DNA from 2 places in the Shewanella sp. SR44-4 genome. Region 2 is predicted to be linked to the other one. Evidence: riboswitches for the same ligand, from Rfam matches in the RefSeq annotation. Region 2 holds a riboswitch; the other holds the start of a gene.
What was found. A riboswitch is a leader RNA that binds a small molecule or an ion and turns the genes downstream of it on or off. The one in region 2 is predicted to bind cobalamin.

Region 1: linked by a shared signal. The riboswitch ahead of H5125_RS15440 (TonB-dependent receptor) and the one ahead of H5125_RS20435 (ABC transporter ATP-binding protein) in region 2 are both predicted to bind cobalamin.

The regions. Positions count from the first base shown of each region.
Region 1 is NZ_JACJDU010000035.1:36,004-46,535, reverse strand. It holds gene H5125_RS15445 (HDOD domain-containing protein) at 1-345, opposite strand, end outside; gene H5125_RS15440 (TonB-dependent receptor) at 466-2,445, opposite strand; cobalamin riboswitch at 2,586-2,800, opposite strand; gene H5125_RS15435 (hypothetical protein) at 3,113-3,778, opposite strand; gene H5125_RS15430 (DUF3622 domain-containing protein) at 3,905-4,249, opposite strand; gene H5125_RS15425 (U32 family peptidase) at 4,444-6,357, opposite strand; gene H5125_RS15420 (phosphoribosyltransferase) at 6,533-7,099, opposite strand; gene H5125_RS15415 (DNA-J related domain-containing protein) at 7,448-8,107, shown strand; gene H5125_RS15410 (thiol:disulfide interchange protein DsbA/DsbL) at 8,687-9,343, shown strand; gene H5125_RS15405 (alpha-amylase family glycosyl hydrolase) at 9,401-10,532, opposite strand, start outside.
Region 2 is NZ_JACJDU010000070.1:130-10,661, reverse strand. It holds gene H5125_RS20460 (cobyric acid synthase) at 1-645, opposite strand, end outside; gene cobU (bifunctional adenosylcobinamide kinase/adenosylcobinamide-phosphate guanylyltransferase) at 645-1,175, opposite strand; gene H5125_RS20450 (adenosylcobinamide-GDP ribazoletransferase) at 1,175-1,960, opposite strand; gene cobT (nicotinate-nucleotide--dimethylbenzimidazole phosphoribosyltransferase) at 1,970-3,025, opposite strand; gene H5125_RS20440 (iron ABC transporter permease) at 3,174-4,280, opposite strand; gene H5125_RS20435 (ABC transporter ATP-binding protein) at 4,273-5,082, opposite strand; cobalamin riboswitch at 5,161-5,294, opposite strand; gene H5125_RS20430 (histidine phosphatase family protein) at 5,441-6,184, opposite strand; gene metH (methionine synthase) at 6,468-10,184, shown strand.

The DNA.
Region 1 (10,532 bases), on a different contig from region 2:
AACCAGTTTTTTGTAAGGCTCAGAAAGTTCATCAAGTCTTTCTTTAAGGTAAAACGAAAACGCGTAGCGATAAATGTTCACTTGGCCCAAACGGATTAAGGCATCTTTTACACTACGGCTTTTTGTTGATATGACACCTGCTGTTTGCGCGGTATTACTGCGTAACAATAAATGTGCTGCCAAAGCAGGATCCGCTGAAATGATATCGATAACGACTCGAATATCTGCTTCGTTAATCAGAGATTTTTTTAATGGAATTAATATGCCACGACGACCAATGACTTGCTCTTCATTGCCAATAATAGCTTGAACTTGAGTAAGGACTTGTTGCTCAAGATTAGTCATATTCATCAATTACCTTTTCTTAGAATAAATCACTTTATTCATTAATTTAACGATATATTAAAACGAAAGCCAGTAATAGTTTACTGGCTTTCGAAAGGTTATCCGCTAAAAAAAGATAATCTAGAAACGATAACCCGCAGTCAGTCTAATTGAGCGACCCGTACCAGAATAATAACCACTGCCATAAGCCGAGTAATAACCAGTGCCAACATAATCTTCATCAAGCAAGTTATCTACACGTAAGCTACCATTCCAACCTGAATAGGTATAGTTAAGCGCAAGGTTTGTTAGCACGTAACTGTCTAACTTATCACCGGTATTGCTGTTGTCGCCTTCCATGTAACGCTCACCAGTGTAAACGCCTTCAACAAACGCTTGCCAATTATCAGCAAAATCATAGCTTACGAAGGCTTTACCTGAATGTTTTGCCACCCAAGATAACGCTTTACCGTCGTTCTCACCTTGAGTGAACTCTGCATCAATATAGTCGTACGAAGCACCTAGCAGCCAGTCATTTGATAACTGCACATCATAAGCAGTGCTTACACCAAAACGGCGAGATTCATCGGCGTTTACGTTAGCCCCCCCCCCATAAGGCCCATCTGTACGACCGCCTTCGTAAACAATCTCATCTTCTAACTCAAGTTGATAAGCATTGATTTTTAATGTTTGAGTTGTAGTGGTAAAGTCCCAACCTGCTTCGTAAGAACGGCCTGTTTGTGGATTTAAACCTTGTACATCAAGCGGGGTGTAAGCTTGTTCATCGACTTTGGCAAAACGGAAGTTATCATTTGCACGGACATAAAAACGATGTTCACTGCTTGGGCGATAATTTAACCCTAACTCCAACGCATGGGCGTCATTATCGATTTCAATACGGTTCGGATAAAGTAATTGGTCATATAAATCGTCAGTCACTTCAGAATAACGACCACCAACAACATAAGATAACGTCGGCGTTATCGGTACCGATGCTTGCACATAAGCGCTCTTTTGTGTTTGTTCATTATTTCGTTGCGTATAAAGTGTATCGAAATCAGCTTCACCTTTACTCACATCAATACCAGCAACAAAATTTAAATCACCATGTTCTAAATGATAGTTAGCAGTAGCTTTAGGTGAGAAACTTAATAAGTCGCGCTCAATACGCCCTGCTCCACCAAATAACAGACTCGTGGTTGATGTATCCGAGTAGGTTAAATCAGCACCTAAGGCCCAAATATTATTCAGCTGGTATTGATAACCGCTGCGCAATGCTGTGGTTATTTCATGAGAGAATTCACCTTCAGAAAATGATGCTACTTGGCGAGGATCTGCTTCGTACTGCGCCAGCGTTAGCGCGCCTGGTGCTTGGCGATCGTTATCAAAATGATTCACTTCAACATAGAAGTCTTCGGTATCTGTTTGATATTGTAAGCGACCTAGAATAGAACTAGTTTCATTGTCATTATTATCGCGGTAATTATCGCTTTCGTTATAACTGGCCGCTAAAAAGTAACGCCATGCATCATTGATAGCCCCTGAAATATCGCCCTTAGCTTCATAGGTATCAAAACTGCCACCACTAACCTGTAAACCACCACCCGTTTCTGTCGGTGCTTTGGTAATGATATTGATCACGCCGCCAACAGCTTGGTCACCATATAGTACCCCTGCACTGCCTGATAAAATCTCAATACGCTCAACTAAGTTAATCGGGATCGACTCAATGCTCGGTGCCGCAATATCAATATTATTCAGTCTGCGTCCATCGACTAAGATCAGCGTGTTATTAGCGGCTTGTGATGCAGAAAACCCACGCATAGAAAATACACTGCCCGAGTTATTATCCGACACCTGAATACCAGATTGTCCACGTAATAAATCGGTTAAATTGGTGGCGCCGCTCATTTGAATATCAGCAGCATCAATGACATTAACATTGGCAGCAATATTTAATGGCTTAGCAGCATTTCGGCCAATAACCACAATGGTTTCATCCATGCTGATAGCCGAAGACGAGGGGGATGTAACAACTGATTCAATCGCAACAGCATTAACACTTGCGACACTGAAGACAGCACTTAATAACAGTGCAATTTTTGTTGGTTTAGTACCCATTTACCTTTAACTCCTGAAAGGAAAAATGGGGCAATAACGCCGCAATATAAAACTCCTCTTGGGCCTTATTCTACAGAAAGGTTCTATAAATAAGCCCACAAGCGGTATCACATTACATTTCGAGATCTGCCCACCGAAATCATCGAAATCACCTTTAAGGCCGGTCTCCGGACTAAGGTTATGGCGTTACACTAAAGGTAAACGCACGCGAGTCGAGATGATTAACGCAAGGTTATTGCGCACCTGACTCTCACCAATCACCGTTGCGGGGGCAGTACCAGATTTACACTGGTTTCCCGATTATCCTGCTTTGGTCTATCGTTTCAAAGCAAGCACCGTAAAGATTGACTATTAAATTATCATAAGTTGATATTCAACTCATGATTGAAAAATATCTGTTGTTATGTCTGCGTTAACATTGAGTACCATAGTACTGTCTGACTAATGAGTGACATCCCAAAATATTAGCGCGGCGATTATAACGGATCCTAAGGTGAAGTTGATACTAACAAAAGCTTAACTCGCAGATTATTCAACTTGTCGGGCATTCAACATGTTACGAGAGTGACACTAGAAATGGCCAACAACGCTATCAACACGGCACTAATTATATCAACACAGCGCTAATATATGAATATGTCGTCAATGTTAGCGATAAATGTCGACGTTAAGGTTGGCTCATGAAGTTACGATAATTATCGATAGTGATAGGAGCTGTCTCTGTGGTAAAAATGGCTGTACGAATGGATTTATGGATTAAGTAGACATTTTCGTCATCACTTATCACCGTAAAATAGCCCATCTCACCTTGCGGGCTGGAAACATAAGACGCTTCAACCACTGTGGAAGAATGATGAATATTAGGCATACTGGTGCAGCCTAATAAACCATGTACAGCCTCGAGCCCATCGACTTTAGAACTGCCTAGCTGTTGATAAACAATTTTGCCTTCACAATGTTCTTGATATGTCGCCGCCATCGAATCTAAAAACTGGTCGGGTTCAACGTCATTTGCTAAGCCTTTAAACCCCTGCATACAGACTAAACGAGACCAATCATTTAATGATTCATTGGATGGAATAAACTCAGCCATTGTCATATCGCCACGTTTATCGCTGAATGCAAGCTTCCAATCTAATGGCGGTAAAAAGCCAAATTTTTCAGATAGAGCCGTGAGTTTTTGAACATCCTCAGACATCACCATAGCACCTGATGAGTTGTCATCTTCGCCAAATGCCATCAGTGCTGGAAGTGTCGCAGATGCACTACTCGGGAACAGGAACATAATTCCTAGACAGCCCGAGCAGCCGATAATTGCAGCAATCTTGTTCATCCAAATGAATCCTTATTTGGTCAAGAAAGAGATAAGTTGACTAAAAATCATTCTAATTAGGTATATCCTATCCTGAACATACAAAAATTGACACTTATCGATAACATTTACATCGTTGGTAAGATGTTAGTTTAGTTCTTCGTCATCTTCGTCTTCTTCGTCTTCAGCATCGCCTTCATCTTCAGCATCGAATAACTCTTCTTCATCGACGGCAGATTCTGCAGCTATAGCCGCTGCTAAACTTTTAGCTTTAAGGTGCTTTTCAGTTTTACGCTTGTTACGATCAACTTGCTTAGATAAAAAACCTTGCAGTGATTGCTCGCCCCATGCAGTAGCTTCTGCTTCTGACGCAAAACCATCTTGGCTTTTTGATACTATGGTTTTAGTCGATGTCATACGACGAGTGATTTCGGTTTTCCACGTGTTTTCAATTTGAATAACACGTAAAGCATACTTTTTGCTATCGCTCATAATCTATTCTTTCCTACTTAAGGTATCACAGGCTAAAACCCATGAAATTTCAGCCGCGCAGTGTACTCGAAACGCACGAGTTTGGGCAGCTATTTAATGGTTATTTTTGCAGCTTATTTGAAAAATTAACTCAGTGGCAAGCGTAATGCTGCCACTGGAGAAAATATGATGAATAAAATCTCGCTGCGATGCGGTTATTGTTTCACTAATTGGTTAGAACCAACAATCATCATTTCACATTTATGGCAGTCAAACACCAACTTCAATTTATCTTTACCGACGTCTAAAAACATTGGGTCGGCTTTAATCCCTTCAACTTCTTTCGGGCATAAGTTAAAGCTGTAACGCAAACAATGTTTGGTCACCATTAACGGTGCATCATGCAACACGTTATTTTTCTCATAGGTATCTTCAATTTGAATCACCCCATGCTGATGATAAAACGATTTAGCTTTTTCGTTAGCCACGTTAGATAAAAAGCTCAATGCTTTTTGTGGAAAACGCGCCGTTTTATCGTGCACCCAACGCTCTGGTCGTTGGTAACTCGTCACCCTTGTGGCCATTAATGCACTCACAGCGTCGCGGCGTAGCTCGTTTACCACCGAGGCAGGTAAAAACCACATTTGCTCCGTCAGTAAATTAACCTTATTCAATACAAAATCACTGCTGCCAAGTTTGCTAAGTTGCTTTTTCAGATTTTCTGCCGTTTTAGCTTGATCATTCGCAGGGGCTTTATCACAGGCTAAGGTAACGGTTGCACTTATACCGTGTACATCGGTGATGGTTAATCCGACGCCGTCATCGGTATCAAAAAATTGCATATCAACAGCTATTTTACGGGTGGCAGAATCTTTATTTAAGATAGCTTCAAACTTATGATCGAAGTTACGGAACATCATCACGCCAATTTTAAGATCTTTAGGCACCTCAGTTAAATACAAGGTATTACCGTCGGCGCGGTTAATGCGCACACCGGAGAGCTTATCGTCAGACAACCGCTGGGTTTCATAATGTTCAACAAAGAAACATAAGCCATCACCATTGTTAAAATGAATGTCTTTGCCACTTTCACTGGTATCGATTTTAATAAAGTCTTTACCTACTTGGGTGATACGGCCCACTTTTTCACCGATAAACTTAGGCGAACTAAAATGCTCAATGGCCTCAGTGCGTTCATTGACAAAATAATCTGTTTTACCGCGGTTAAAACTTTTATCAGGATCGGGCGTAAAATTAAACTCACAACGACCATGAGAAATAGATTCTACATCATTGCGTTTAGCAATAATGGCATCCAGTTGTTGACGGTAATGTGCGGTAACATTCTTGAGGTAAGTAATGTCTTTTAAGCGGCCCTCAATTTTAAATGAGCTAATGCCCGCATCAATTAAGGCTTCTAAATTATCCGTTTGGTTATTGTCTTTTAGTGATAATAAATGCTTATTTTCAGCTAATACTTCACCTTCACGCGTAGTCAAATTACACGGTAATCGACACATCTGTGAACATTCACCGCGATTAGCACTGCGATTAGAATATGCATGGCTTAAATTACATAAACCGCTATAACTGACACATAACGCACCATGAATAAAGAACTCTAACTTCATTTTTGTGCTAGCAGCAATGTCGCGAATTTGTGGAATATTCAACTCGCGAGCTAACACGACTTGTGAAAAACCGACTTGTTCGAAAAAGACCGTTTTTTCTGGGCTGCGGTTATCAGTTTGGGTACTCGCATGCAACGCGATAGGTGGAAGATCTAATTGTAAAACCCCCATGTCTTGAACAATCAAGGCATCGACACCGGCTTCATAAAGTTGCCAAATAAGCTTTTGCGCTTTATCAATCTCGTCATCCATTAAAATGGTATTGAGCGCCACAAACACTTGGGCATGGTAACGATGAGCAAATTCAGCTAAGCGAGCGATGTCTTTAACGCTGTTGCCAGCATTATGACGCGCGCCAAATGCAGGGCCGCCAATATAAACCGCATCAGCACCATGACGAATAGCTTCAATGCCATAATCAGCATTTTTAGCCGGTGCTAACAGTTCAAGTTGGCGCTTTACAGGCGCCTCGGGGGTGAACAATTCTACAGAAACCATAATGTTAATTAAATTTCGCATTGATTCGGATAAAAAAGTGCGCCAACATACTAATATTGTCGCATTGACATAAGTATGTTGACGCACTCACATAGCTTTATACTTTAGCAAACTTTGAACAAAGTTCTAAGTAAATTCGTTGCTAATTACCGCTTAAACAACTGCTGAATATAGCTTATAAAAACAACTCTTGGATGTTTTTAAAGTCAGCTTTGCCTTCAGCAATTTCTTGCGGATTAAGCCCAGACACTTCATGGGGAAACACTAACCAATCTTCAGATGAATGAATAAAATATTCAGGTTTTAGGTCTACTTTAGTGTTTTTTGGCTTGTAATAAGGGCATGCGATACGGATATCGGTTGGCATGTTCAAACGCATGAACTTTCTTAATTTACCAATAAGTGCATCAATACTGCGGCCAGAGTCAAATACGTCATCAACGATCAACAAACCATCGCTAGCATTGGCATTTTCAATAATGTAATGCAAACCGTGTACTTTGATATTCTTATCTTGTTTGTCAGTGCCAATACCATAATAAGAAGACGTTCTAACGGCTATATGGTCAGTTTCAACTTTCTTGAAATCAAAATACTCTTGGACTGCAATACCAATTGGAGCGCCACCGCGCCAAATACCCACGATAAACTGAGGTCGAAAGCCACTATCATATACTTGTGCAGCGAGTCTAAATGAATCTTCCAGTAGTTGTTGCGCACTAATAAAGTGTTTATCTGTCATTGGTTAAGCCCCCGATTATTTTATTGCGGAGAATTTTATACCAAATAAAGCTTTCTTGCCTGTAAGAATAGGAATTAATTGATCAAACCCATAAAAATAAAAATGTTGATCAAATCATAATATGACTCAATATTGATTGTTACCTATTTGAAGCATGCTCGTATCGGCTATCATGTCACGCGGAACCAATCTGTCATCAGTAAGCATACTATCAAGTTAACGTATTCGCTGAGTGGCCAAATAGGCTTATTGGTGCAGATAAATCTACTTGTCATTAAAAACGACTATGGCATAGTGGGCGTTAATGACTAGCAGATTTAATCGCCAATTCAGGATGAATACGCCACTATGTTGCTCAATAAAACCTTACACAATACTGACGGAACTGGACTGGCTAACACCACGGACAGCAACGAACTCAATGTGCCCAAAGGTGACAACCCGCTCATATGGCCTGTGCTGAGTTTATTGCAATCATCAAATCAAAGTTGGAAAGTGCATCATTTAGCCAGTGAATTACAAACTAAAGGTTTAATGCATAACCTTGACCCATTACCCGAAAAAGACCTATTCAAACGCAATTTTCTCCTGATGAACGCCTTGTATGAATTACAAGACATACTGATGCCCAAGCAGTGGTTGCAAGTGAAGGCGATGGAAATCCAAATATTTCGGATCATTCCAGCCAGTGCTGATATACAACATATTCGCGATGGTGCATTACGTGACTATTATCTCGATTGGAACAATTATGATTCCAGCGTAAACGTTGTACGGGAAATGCTTGAGTCATTCTGGTCTAGCTTTCAAGAGTATATTGGCGTTAACACACAGTTGATGCACAAAGGTCATGCGTTAAAAGTGTTTGAACTTGATGAAACCGCAACCAATAAAGACATTCGCAAGCAATGGCGTAAACTAGCATTAAAATGGCATCCCGATCGTGAACAAGGTAATGCTGAACGCTTTCGAGAAGTGTGCGAAGCATGGCAAACACTCAGAGATTAGCGTTGATCGGTAAACTACCGTGGTTGAACACTCTTCATCCACAGCCGTTATCGTTGTCAGCACTAAAATATTCAGGGTGACTGTTCTACATTCATCCTTCCACATCAGCCCTGCTAATTCAGCATGCCATATCGGCCTTGCCACATAACCCAACAACAATGAACCGCTTATGACCACTCTTCATCCACAGCCATTATCGTTGTCAGCATTTAGATTACTGTTCTACATTCATCCTTCTATATTATCCCTGCTAATTCAGCATGCCATATCGGCCTTGCCACATAACCCATCAACAATGAACCGCTCATGACCACGCAATAGTGACATTGGCACAGATCATTAACCTCACAGCAATATCTGAACTTTATTAAAGGATTATCCTCATAAAGCACGCATCGATCACGAAATTAGCGTCTTTTTGATTGATGATTTAAGTCATAATTCAGCTAACAAACTTACCCTAATTAGCTCAAGCAGATTAATCGAATCCTAGTGACTATTTACTACTAACATCGATTTACTACTTACATTGATTCGCTATTAACATAGATTAGCTATTAACATAGATTTGAGGTTTACATGATTAAATATTTTGCCATAGTACTAACGCTCATCACCGCCTCGTTTAGCACATTTGCTACGCCATTTGTTGAGGGTAAGCACTATACCCAGATTTCTAACAACATGGTTCCAAGTGAACCTAAAGTCACTGAATTCTTCTCGTTCTATTGCCATAACTGTTTCAATATGGAAAGCCAGTACTTGCCTGAAATCAAGGCCGGTTTAGACAAAAAAATCGCTTTCGACAGTAAACATGTCGACTTTATGAATAGCGACTTGGGCACTGAAGTCATGCGCGCATTAGCGGTTATTCATGAACTAGATAATAAAGAAGCGTTAAAAATAGCCATGTTTGGCGCGATCCAAGGCAAAGATAATACCGGCGGTCACGACCACGCTGCAGCTGGACATGAACACCAATCACAAATTAATAACCGTGATGATATTAAAAATGTTTTTGCTCAGTTTGGTGTCGATGCAGAGCAATATGACACGGTAGCAAACAGTGCAGACACCAATAAAAAGTTAACCATGTGGCGTCAACAGCAAGTGTCGTATGCAGTACAAAGTGTACCGGCATTTATTGTTAACGATAAATACGCTATCAATTTAAATGAAATGCGCAGTTTGGACGATATCATTGGGGTCATTAACTACTTAGCATTAAAGCAGTAGTGCTAACCAATACAAAAATGGCTATCCAATGGATAGCCATTTTTTTATCTCTATTGCTTAACTCGCTGTGGTATAAATTGCATAACTTAATCGCGGTAAGGTCACCGTTAACTCTGCTGATACGGCCTGTGCGGCATCTTCAATTGGTGGCACGACAACATCTGGCCATGTGGTCATTAAGCGATAACGCTTGCCCTCTTGGGTGACATTAATCGTCTGCGCTTGCTCACCGCTATTAAACACCATCAAAAACTCTGCCCCTGTTTCAGGGTCTACCCGAGCAAATGCAAACATGTCTTTGTCTGCTTGATAAAAGCGGTCTTGATATTGACCACGACGCAAAATAGGATATTGCTTACGCAGTTCACTCAGTTTTGCTATTGCTTGATACAAAGGGTGTTTAGGGTCAAAGTTATCATCTGCGGTCGTCGCGTTCGTGCCCAGTAAAATATTGTCATTGTAGCTAGCAACGTGAGATGCAAACATATCTTCTCGTGCGTCAATGTCATTGCCATCGCCCGTAAATCCTTGCTCATCACCATAATAAATCACTGGAATACCGCGAGATAAAAACATAAACGCATGCGACAAAATACTGCGTTGCAGTTTATCGGCTGAGCTTACATCAGGATTGGCTTGATTGACGAAATAGCCAGTGCGGCCCATGTCATGATTACCTAAAAAAGTCATCAATAAATCAGCCTGGCTGTCGTCATCTTGATATAACGAATCTTGGGCAAATAATTGCTGGGCTAATACAGGACTCTTGCCGCGATAAAAAATATCTGCCGCAGTTTGTTGAAACGCAAAGTCCAATACCGAAGGTAACTTGCCTTGGGTAGTAAAAACGCTGAGGTTGTTAGGGTTGGTATCGTACACTTCACCAAACACATGAAACTGAGGAATGCCTTGCGCCTTGGCAAAGTTAACGATTTCAGGGCTAAACGTTTGCCAAAATGACAAGTCCACATGTTTAACCGTGTCGATCCTAAATCCATCTGGCTTAAATTCTTTAATCAGATTTTGGTAAATATCAACCATGCCAGATACCACTTGAGGATCTGCGGTATTAAGATCATCTAAGCCACTAAAGTCGCCATTTAATGAGCTCTCACCTTTGAATGTGCTATCACCTTGGTTGTGATAAAAACGCGGGTCATTTAACCAATCAGGCACTTTTACACTCGCT
Region 2 (10,532 bases):
ACGATTTATCACAAAGCCTTTTACTCGCGCTTGCTCAGACGGGCTTAATAATGCCAACGTACCAACTAAATGGGCGAACACACCGCCTTTATCAATATCAGCAATAATGATCACTGGGCAATCTGCCTCTTCGGCAAAGCCCATATTGGCAATATCACCTTCACGTAAATTGATTTCTGCCGGACTGCCCGCCCCTTCAATCACCACTAACGAATATTGTTGCTGCAAGCGCCTGTAAGATTGCATCACTGCCGCTAAGGCTAAGGTTTTATAACCATAACTCTCGGGTCCGAAAAAGGCCTTAGCTTCTAATGTAGTTAACGCTTTACCGTGAATAATCACTTGGGCGCCAGTGTCTGAACTTGGCTTTAACAATACGGGGTTAAAATCTGTATGGGGCGCTAAACCACAAGCAATAGCTTGCAATGCTTGGGCTCGGCCAATTTCACCACCATCAATAGTCACGGCACTGTTTAGCGCCATATTTTGTGGTTTAAAAGGCGCGACATTAATGTTTTGACGGGAAAATAAACGACATAAACCTGCTACAAGCGTACTTTTACCTGCATCAGAGGTGGTACCTTGCACCATTAATGCGCCACGTAATGTTGGAGCTTTTGGAGATTGATCGTCAACCAATGACATTATGCTTTTAAGGCCAACGGTAGGCCTGCGACCACCAAAGTGACTTGATCAGATATTGCGGCTATTTCTTGGTTGAGCCAGCCCGCTTCATCAACAAAACGACGATTTAACTCACCCATGGGAACTATGCCCGAGCCCACTTCATTACTGACTAACACCACATCGCTTTGCAAAGCAGACAAACTGTCGATGAGTAATGACTTTTGCGTGGCCCACGAGGCGCCGTCATTTAACAATAAGTGATTGGTTAATAATAACGTCAGGCAATCGAGCAATATGACTTGTTGTGGTTTATCTATCGCCACCAATGTTTGGCCAACGTCATAAGCTTGTTCGTGCAATGTCCAGCTATGGACGCTGGACATACGGTCTTGTTGGTGTTGATTAATGCGCGCAGACATTTCATGGTCTAACGCTGTGGCTGTGGCTAAGTAAACACAGGAATAACCAATAGCAGCGTATTCCGCCACACATTGCTCTGCATATCGACTTTTACCGCTACGCGCACCGCCTAACACCAAATGAATCATTAGCTTAATCCAACCGCTAAAATAACTAAGTAACAACACACTTCGCTGATTTGCTGCGCAGCGCCTAGTGTGTCACCGGTGTAGCCACCAATTTGTTTACGGAAAAAGCCGCCTAACAAAATGCGTACTAGCCACAAGGTAATAAATAGCACAAACGCCGCCACACCGTTAAGCCATAACAACACAAAAATACCGCTGGCGATTAAAATAAATAAATCATTTAATTGCTGGTCTTGGGCAATCGGCTTTGATTTGCTGGTGTCGTCATCACGGACGTATTGCTCACTAAAAATCAAGCTTGATGCCACAACGCGGCTGAGTGTATGGCCTGCTACAAGCGCACTGACCGCAGCCATTGGGCTATATAAAGCCAGCTCGACTAGCAATTGCCATTTTAGCAATAACACTAATCCCAGCGACAAGGCACCATAACTGCCCAAACGCGAATCTTTCATGATGCGCAGCTTGTCTTCTACCGTCCAACCACCACCAAAACCATCTGCGGTATCGGCTAAGCCGTCTTCATGGAAGGCGCCGGTCACTAATACACCCGCCACCATGGCTAATAAAATGGCAATGCTTGCCGGTAAAATCAGCTGTGCAAGCCAAAATACTAACGCACAAATTAAGCCAATGAGTAAACCCACTAAACCAAAATAACGGCTAGCTTTATTGAGCTTATCGCTATCAATCACCACCCACGATGGAACGGGGATCCGAGTAAAAAAACTCATCGCCACAAAAAATAAATTTAACTGCCGCAACCATTTTATCTCGCCAGACATGTTGTTCCCTTAAACCACATTATTAACGCCAGCATCATCGAAACTGGCCATTTGATTGTAAAAATTCACCGCAGCTTGAATTAACGGTAACGCTAACGCAGCGCCAGTGCCTTCTCCAAGTCTTAATCCCAGCGACAACAATGGTGTTGCTTGTAGCTGTTGTAACAGAAGCTTATGTCCTTGCTCTTGCGACTCATGAGCAAAAACTAAATAGTCTCTTGATTGTGGAGATAATTTTACCGCAACTAATGCTGCAGCAGTAGCGATAAAACCATCAATCAGCACTAATATTTTTTGTTCCGCAGCCGCCAGTATCGCCCCGGTCATTTGTACTATTTCAAAACCGCCAACATGAGCCAAAATAGCTTCAGGAGAAACTAACTCATGTTGATGTAAATCAAGTGCTTGGTTAATGAGTTTTGTTTTAATAACTAAGGTTGCATCATCAATTCCCGTGCCTCTACCAACACATTGCTCAACATCAATATTGAGCATAGCTGACATTACCGCAGTCGCAGCAGAAGTATTGCCGATACCCATTTCACCTAAAGCAATTAAATTACAACCGGCATCAACATGGCGAGCAACCAACTGTCGAGCAAATTCAAACCCTTGGGCGACTTTTTCAAGTGGCATAGCCGCAGCTAAATGCATAGCCTTAGTGCCTGCGCCTAAGCGTTGGTCGATAACATTGGCTTGGCCTGTAAGCGGTTGTAATATTCCGCAATCGATAATTTCAAGCTCAAATCCGACTTGGCGACAAAACACATTAATTGCCGCGCCGCCTTGGACAAAATTATGCACCATTTGAGTGGTCACTTCGCTTGGCGCAATCGACACGCCGTAAGCGGCAATACCATGGTCGGCAGCAAACACTAACATCGTTGGTTTAGTGATTTGCAGCGGTGTGCTTAACGACTGTTTATCGCCGCTGTACTGCACCCGAGCAATCTGTAGCACCAAGGTTTCTAGCTGCCCTAACGCCCCTAATGGTTTGGTTTTTTGATTAATCTTATGTTGAATATTGGCATCAACATCTGACTTAACGGCTTCTATAACAAACATGGCGACTCCAACAATTCGGGCAGATAAAATTCAATATGATGTATTGCAGCACTCATCCAGTGCTTATCAAAGAGCTTATCTATGTGCTTATCTAATTCTTAGCTATGTGCTTATAATTATCTCTGTGCTTATAAAAAGAGCCCAGCGTTTAACGGCGTTGACGCAAAATAAACAAGAAAAACACGCTGCCCAATGCAGCAGTAATAATGCCGACTGGCAATTCTTGGTTAAATAAAATGCATCGTGCTATCACGTCAATCCACACCATAAATAAGCCACCTAACATCGCGGTTAAGATCATCGGCTGACGTCCGGAAAATAATAGCCTAACCGTATGCGGGATCATCAAACCAACAAATCCAATGCCACCACAAGTTGCCACCAACATTGCCGTAATAAGCGAACACAGTAACAGCATACTTAAGCGCAATTTAGCGACATTTATTCCTAACGTATGAGCCGTTTCATCACCCGCTTGCAGCGCCATAATTTGCCGTCTAAATGCCAACATAATCAATAAACTAACCCCTACCGTCACACTGGGTAAGAGTAGATTAGACCAACTGGCTTTAGCAAAACTGCCTAAACTCCAAAACAGTACTGACGCCGCAGCTTGAGGGGTTGAAAAATACAACAGCAAGCTAGTCAATGCCCCAAACAGAAACGACGTTGCTACACCAGACAGCAACATACGTTCAACTTGGCTACTTCGACCAGGTCCCGACAAAATAAACACCACCAACACCGATAAACTGGCGCCGATGAATGCTCCTATCGGTATGCTTAATGTCGACCAAGACCACCAAGGTTGCGCGGTAAAGCTTGGCGCTATAGTCAATACACCAGAAAACATTTCGGCAAACAAACCGGTTTGACTGAATAACGACACCACCAGCACTGCACCAAATGACGCCCCGGAGCTAATGCCAAACAAATACGGGTCGGCCAACGGGTTGCGGGTCACGGTTTGTAATACACTGCCTGCTATAGACAACCCTGCGCCAGCCACAAAGGCCAACAAAATTCTCGGTAAGCGTAATTCAAGCACAATACGTTGGGTTATCGTAACCGCATGTTCACTGCCTTCAATCGCACTCGGCATGTCGCCGCCCAATAAGGTATTAAATATCATTAATACGTCATTAAGATGAATGTTAGCCGCCCCAAAACTGGCGGCAAATACCGGGGTAAGCAGGGTAGCCAATACCAACAAGCTGAAACAAACATAGTAGCGACGTTGCGATGCATCAATCATGATCGGGGCATCCTTTATGGCTGGGTTGGTAACCATAAAAATAACTAATCAGCGGCTTACCGTGTTGTGGGTGAAGATTAATGTCGCAGCACACACCAAACACGTCACTAATTTGCCGCTCGGTTAGCACTTCTGTTGGGGTACCTTTAGCAATTAATCGTCCTTGGTCGAGTAGCAGTAATTTATCGCACATTGCACTGGCTAAATTCAGATCGTGTATAGAAGCAATAACACTGATGCCTAAAGATGCAACAAGTTCAAGAATTTGAATTTGATAACGAATATCTAAGTGATTGGTCGGTTCATCTAAAATAAGAATATGCGGCTGTTGCACAATGGCTCGGGCAATTAGGGCACGTTGTTTTTCACCGCCAGATAACAGTTCATATTGTTGCTGAGCTTTTTGCTGTAATCCCACTTTGGTTAAGGCACTCACCACACGTTCACGGTCTTGGGCTGTGTTAGAGTCAAACAAGCCTTTATGCGGAGTAAGCCCCATCGACACTAATTGCTCGGTGGTCATGTCAAAATAATGCGGGGTATCTTGTTGCACCACAGCAATATTCTGCGCTAACAACTTAGAGGAATACTCACTGATGGGTTTAGAAAATATCTCAATATCGCCGCTGGTCGGCACAATATAGCGATATAAGCAGCGTAACAGGCTCGACTTGCCTGCGCCATTGGGACCAATTAGTCCTAGCATCTGGCCTTTAGGCAAACTGAAATGAATGTCCGCCAGAATCGTTTTATTATCGACTTGCCAAAAAAGATGATTTACATCTAATACAGATTCAGACATGAAAGTTAGCCCGCCATGTCCAATTAATTAACACAAACATCTATTTAATAACTCCCCTAAGTCACCCGCTTAGGCATGGATATTGAGGCGATTCAAAGCTGGTATCTGACTTATGTCCCCATATTCGATGGGTACATCTACAGTTGCGGGTACAGTTTGGGCTTATCCCAATTCCCAATACCTTGAAAGGCACTATGGTTTCGACGCAGATTATTACGACAATTATGACGTAAATAACTATTCAAATAACGGCGCTGATAACTTTGCAAATAACTATGCAAATTGTGACACTAATGACTACGCAAATTATGGCGCAAAAATAATGACTCTATGGTTATAACGCTCAGCCAATGAAGTGTTACGGCCAATGTAATGTAAAGCTCACTTTAGCGGTATTGCTATTCATTGCTGTCGCTTGAAAAGCGTCAACCTTATCAACATCATCAGGCCAATATACATCGAGCACCATAATAGCAGCATAGGGGATCGCTAGGTTAGCGAATATTCCGCTAGATTGGCCAACCTTAAGCACGTAGCCCATTAAACAGCGCATCACCCCACCGTGAGTAACCACTAACGCATGGGGACAATCGACAGCTTGAGTAGTTTGCGGCAAGCTTTGCCCTTGTTGTTCGTCGATTGACAGTAAACAAGAGTGCTGCTGATGACGTGAGCGCCACAGTTCATCAACCACACTCATAAGCCCGGCCTCCACTCGCGCAGCAAAATCAATCAGCGACTCGGCTTTATCTGGCGTGCTATCAGCCAACCATGGGTTATCCCAGTAAGCATCAAATTTAGCGGGGTTTTGCTGGTAAATTGCATCAAACGATTGCCCATCCCAGACACCAAAATCAATTTCTTGCAGTGCCGGTATCGTGGTTAATGGCAGCGTTAATCGCTGTGCTAAAGGGCGACTGAATTGCTGGCACCGTTGCAATGGCGAACTAAACACATGGCTAATGGGGAATTGTAGTTCGGCAAACGCTTGCTGCATTTGGGCCATCCCAGTGTCGGTGAGCTTTACATCGGTTTGGCCGCGAAATATTGCCCCACCTTCGCATTCTCCATGGCGCATTAATATTATCTTGGCTTGTTTCATTTAATTCAGCCTTGCTCTAGTGATAAAAATTCGCGTACTATGGACGTCTATACGTTTATATGTCTAAAATACTATCTTAAAAGATAATCATTTAGAAGATAATCATTGTACGCAGTAATTGTCCAAGGCAATTGCCTGCAACGGTTAAAGCAACCGTTGTGTATAACTGTTATTTACAACACTTGTGCACAGCAATGATGTTATCGCCCTACTATTGTAAAAATAAGGGTATGCTTATCTCAATCAAGGTATCAAGCAACATAGTGATAAAAAGGTAACTGTTATGGCGAAATCGACTTCTTACAGTCAAACACTTAAACAACTTAATGCATTGTTAGCGCAGCGTATTGTGATTTTAGATGGCGCCATGGGCACCATGATCCAAGACTATAAGTTGGAAGAAGAAGATTATCGTGGCGAGCGTTTTAAAGATTGGCATTGCGATGTTAAAGGCAACAACGACTTATTAGTACTCAGCCAACCGCAAATCATTAAAGATATTCATACTCAGTACCTGCTAAACGGTGCCGACATTATTGAAACTAACACCTTTAACGCCACCACCATTGCCATGGCCGACTACGACATGCAGTCGCTGGCCGCTGAAATTAACCTTGCTGGCGCTCGAGTCGCCCGCCAAGCGGCCGACGAAGTGGCCGCGCAAACAGGTTCACCACGTTATGTTGCTGGTGTATTAGGCCCAACCAACCGTACTTGCTCTATCAGTCCAGACGTCAACGACCCAGCGTTTCGTAATGTCAGTTTCGACCAATTAGTCGACGCTTATGTTGAATCCACCAGCGCCTTAATTGAAGGTGGCGCCGATATCATTATGGTTGAAACCATTTTTGATACTTTAAACGCCAAAGCCGCCCTATTTGCGATTGAAAAAGTATTCGATCAACTTGGCGATCGCCTACCCGTTATGATCTCTGGCACTATTACCGACGCCTCTGGTCGTACATTGACTGGCCAAACCACCGAAGCCTTTTATAATTCTTTACGCCATATCAAGCCGTTATCGATTGGCCTTAACTGCGCCCTAGGACCAAAAGAGCTGCGTCCGTACGTTGAAGAATTGTCACGTATTGCCGAATGTTATGTCTCTGCCCACCCAAATGCTGGCTTACCCAACGAATTTGGTGGCTACGATGAAACCCCAGAAGAAATGGCCGAAGTCATTAATCAATGGGCGCAAGAAGGCATGCTCAATATTGTCGGCGGTTGTTGTGGTAGTACGCCCGCACACATTAGTGCTATTCGTGAAGCGGTACTCAGACACGAACCAAGACAGATACCAGATATACCTGTGGCGTGTCGTTTATCGGGTTTAGAGCCACTGACCATCGACAAAAACTCGTTATTTGTTAACGTCGGTGAGCGCGCTAACGTGACCGGTTCGGCTAAGTTTTTACGCTTAATTAAAGAAGAAAAGTTTGAAGAAGCCTTAGATGTCGTGCGCGAGCAGGTTGAAAATGGCGCGCAAATTATCGACGTCAACATGGACGAAGGTATGCTTGATGGCGTGGCGTCAATGGCGAAGTTTTTAAACTTAATCGCCTCTGAGCCCGACATCTCCCGCGTGCCCATCATGATTGACTCATCAAAGTGGGAAGTGATTGAAGCTGGGCTTAAATGCGTTCAAGGCAAGTCGATTGTTAACTCTATTTCGATGAAAGAAGGCGAAGCCAAATTTATTGAACAAGCCACCTTAGTAAAACGCTATGGTGCGGCAGCCATTATAATGGCCTTTGACGAAGACGGCCAAGCCGATACACGTGAGCGTAAAACCCAAATCTGTACCCGTGCTTATCGCATTTTGGTTGATGTTGTTGGCTTTCCACCAGAAGACATTATTTTTGACCCTAACATTTTCGCCATTGCCACCGGTATTGATGAACACGACAACTATGCAGTCGACTTTATCGAATCGATAAAAGACATCAAAGCCACCTTGCCACACGCAATGATCTCAGGCGGCGTGTCTAACGTGTCATTCTCGTTCCGCGGTAACAACCCAGTACGCGAAGCTATTCACGCGGTGTTTTTATACCATGCCATTCAAGCCGGCATGGACATGGGTATTGTTAACGCTGGTCAGTTAGCCATATACGATGATATTGAACCAGAGCTGAAAAAACGGGTTGAAAACGTAGTTCAAAACTTACCATGTCCGGTGGCCGACTCAAATAACACCGAACAACTGCTCGACATCGCTGAAAGCTTTAGAGGCGATGGCTCACAAGTGGCCAAAAAGGAAGATTTAGCCTGGCGCAGTTGGCCGGTATCCAAACGTCTATCGCACGCATTGGTTAAAGGCATTACCGAATTTATTGATGAAGACACCGAAGCTGCTCGCCAAGAAGCTGTGCGCCCGCTCGATGTTATCGAAGGACCGCTAATGGACGGCATGAACGTGGTCGGCGACTTATTTGGTGCTGGCAAAATGTTCTTACCGCAAGTGGTCAAATCGGCACGAGTAATGAAAAAAGCCGTCGCTTACCTAAACCCATATATTGAGCTTGAAAAGGTTGCTGGCCAGTCAAACGGCCGAATTTTAATGGTCACCGTAAAAGGTGATGTGCATGACATCGGTAAAAATATTGTTGGAGTAGTACTTGCCTGTAACGGCTACGAAGTGGTCGATCTTGGGGTCATGGTATCGGTCGATAAAATTCTCGATGCAGTAAAAGAGCATAATATCGACATCATCGGCATGTCAGGTTTAATCACGCCAAGCTTGGATGAAATGGTCCACAACGTGAAAACCTTCCACCGTGAAGGCTTAACCATCCCTGCTATTATCGGTGGTGCAACCTGCTCTAAAATTCATACTGCAGTAAAAATAGCACCGCATTACCCACACGGCGCCATTTACATTGCCGATGCATCTCGCGCTGTACCTATGGTGTCTAAGCTGATTAATAACGCCACTCGCCAAGCAACCATCGACGAAGCCTACGCAGAATACGACATGATGCGTGAAAAACGTTTGTCGCAAACCAAGCGTAAAACCATCGTGTCGATTGAAGCCGCGCGTGACAATCGCTGTAAACACGACTGGGAAAACTACACCCCATTTACGCCTAATGTATTAGGTCGCCAGGTGTTTGATGACTATCCATTAGAAGACCTAGTCGAACGTATCGATTGGACACCGTTCTTTAGAAGCTGGGAACTGCACGGTCATTACCCTGAAATTTTAAAAGACAAAGTCGTTGGTGAAGAAGCGGTTAAATTGTTTGCCGACGGCCAAGCCATGCTGAAACAAATTATTGCTGAAAAATGGCTTACCGCCAAAGCCGTAATCGGTTTATTCCCAGCCAATACCGTCAACCATGACGACATTGAACTGTATACCGATGAAAGCCGCACCACATTAGAAATGACCACCCATCATTTACGTATGCAGCTTGAACGCGTGGGTAACGACAACTTCTGTTTATCAGACTTTGTCGCTCCAAAAGATTCAGGCGTTGCTGATTACATGGGCGGTTTTGCGGTAACGACGGGTCACGGTATTGATGAACATGTTGCCCGCTTTGAAGCCAATCACGATGACTACAACGCGATTATGCTCAAATGCTTAGCCGACCGTTTAGCCGAAGCTTTCGCCGAGCGCATGCACGAACGTGTTCGTAAAGAGTTTTGGGGTTATGCTGCGGATGAAGTACTCGACAATGAAGCGTTAATTCGCGAACGTTATAAAGGCATTCGCCCTGCACCAGGTTACCCAGCATGCCCAGACCACACTGAAAAAGGTTTGTTATGGGATTTACTCAAACCCGATGAAACGATTGATTTGAATATCACCGAAAGCTTTGCCATGTACCCAACGGCAGCGGTATCAGGCTGGTACTTTGCCCATCCAAAATCACGCTATTTTGGTGTGACTAATATTGGTAAAGATCAGGTAGAAGACTATGCCCAGCGTAAAGGCATGACGTTGGCAGAAGCAGAGAAGTGGTTGTCACCGATATTGGACTATGATCCCGAATAGATTTATTTCGAATAGAATGAGATCAAGAGTAGAAAGAGATCCTGAATAAAGAGAGACCCAGAGTAGATAGTGCTTCTGAATAAAGAGTGCTTCTGAATAAAAAGTGAACCTGAAAAAAGGGTAACCTTGAGTCATCACGGTTACTCTTTTTTATGTCCAAACTTGGTTTGGATTTTGGTCAAAAGGCTCCATACTGCACGGGTCAAATCAAGCGTTATTCCGGCAATGCTTTTTAGCCGCGATCCAGCTTCGTCGTTTTTACAATAAATAACTTAAAACGTCTTTGATCTTCTCAATTTAATTTACTGCTGGATAAAGTAAAAATATCTCAACTGGACATACCCTTTT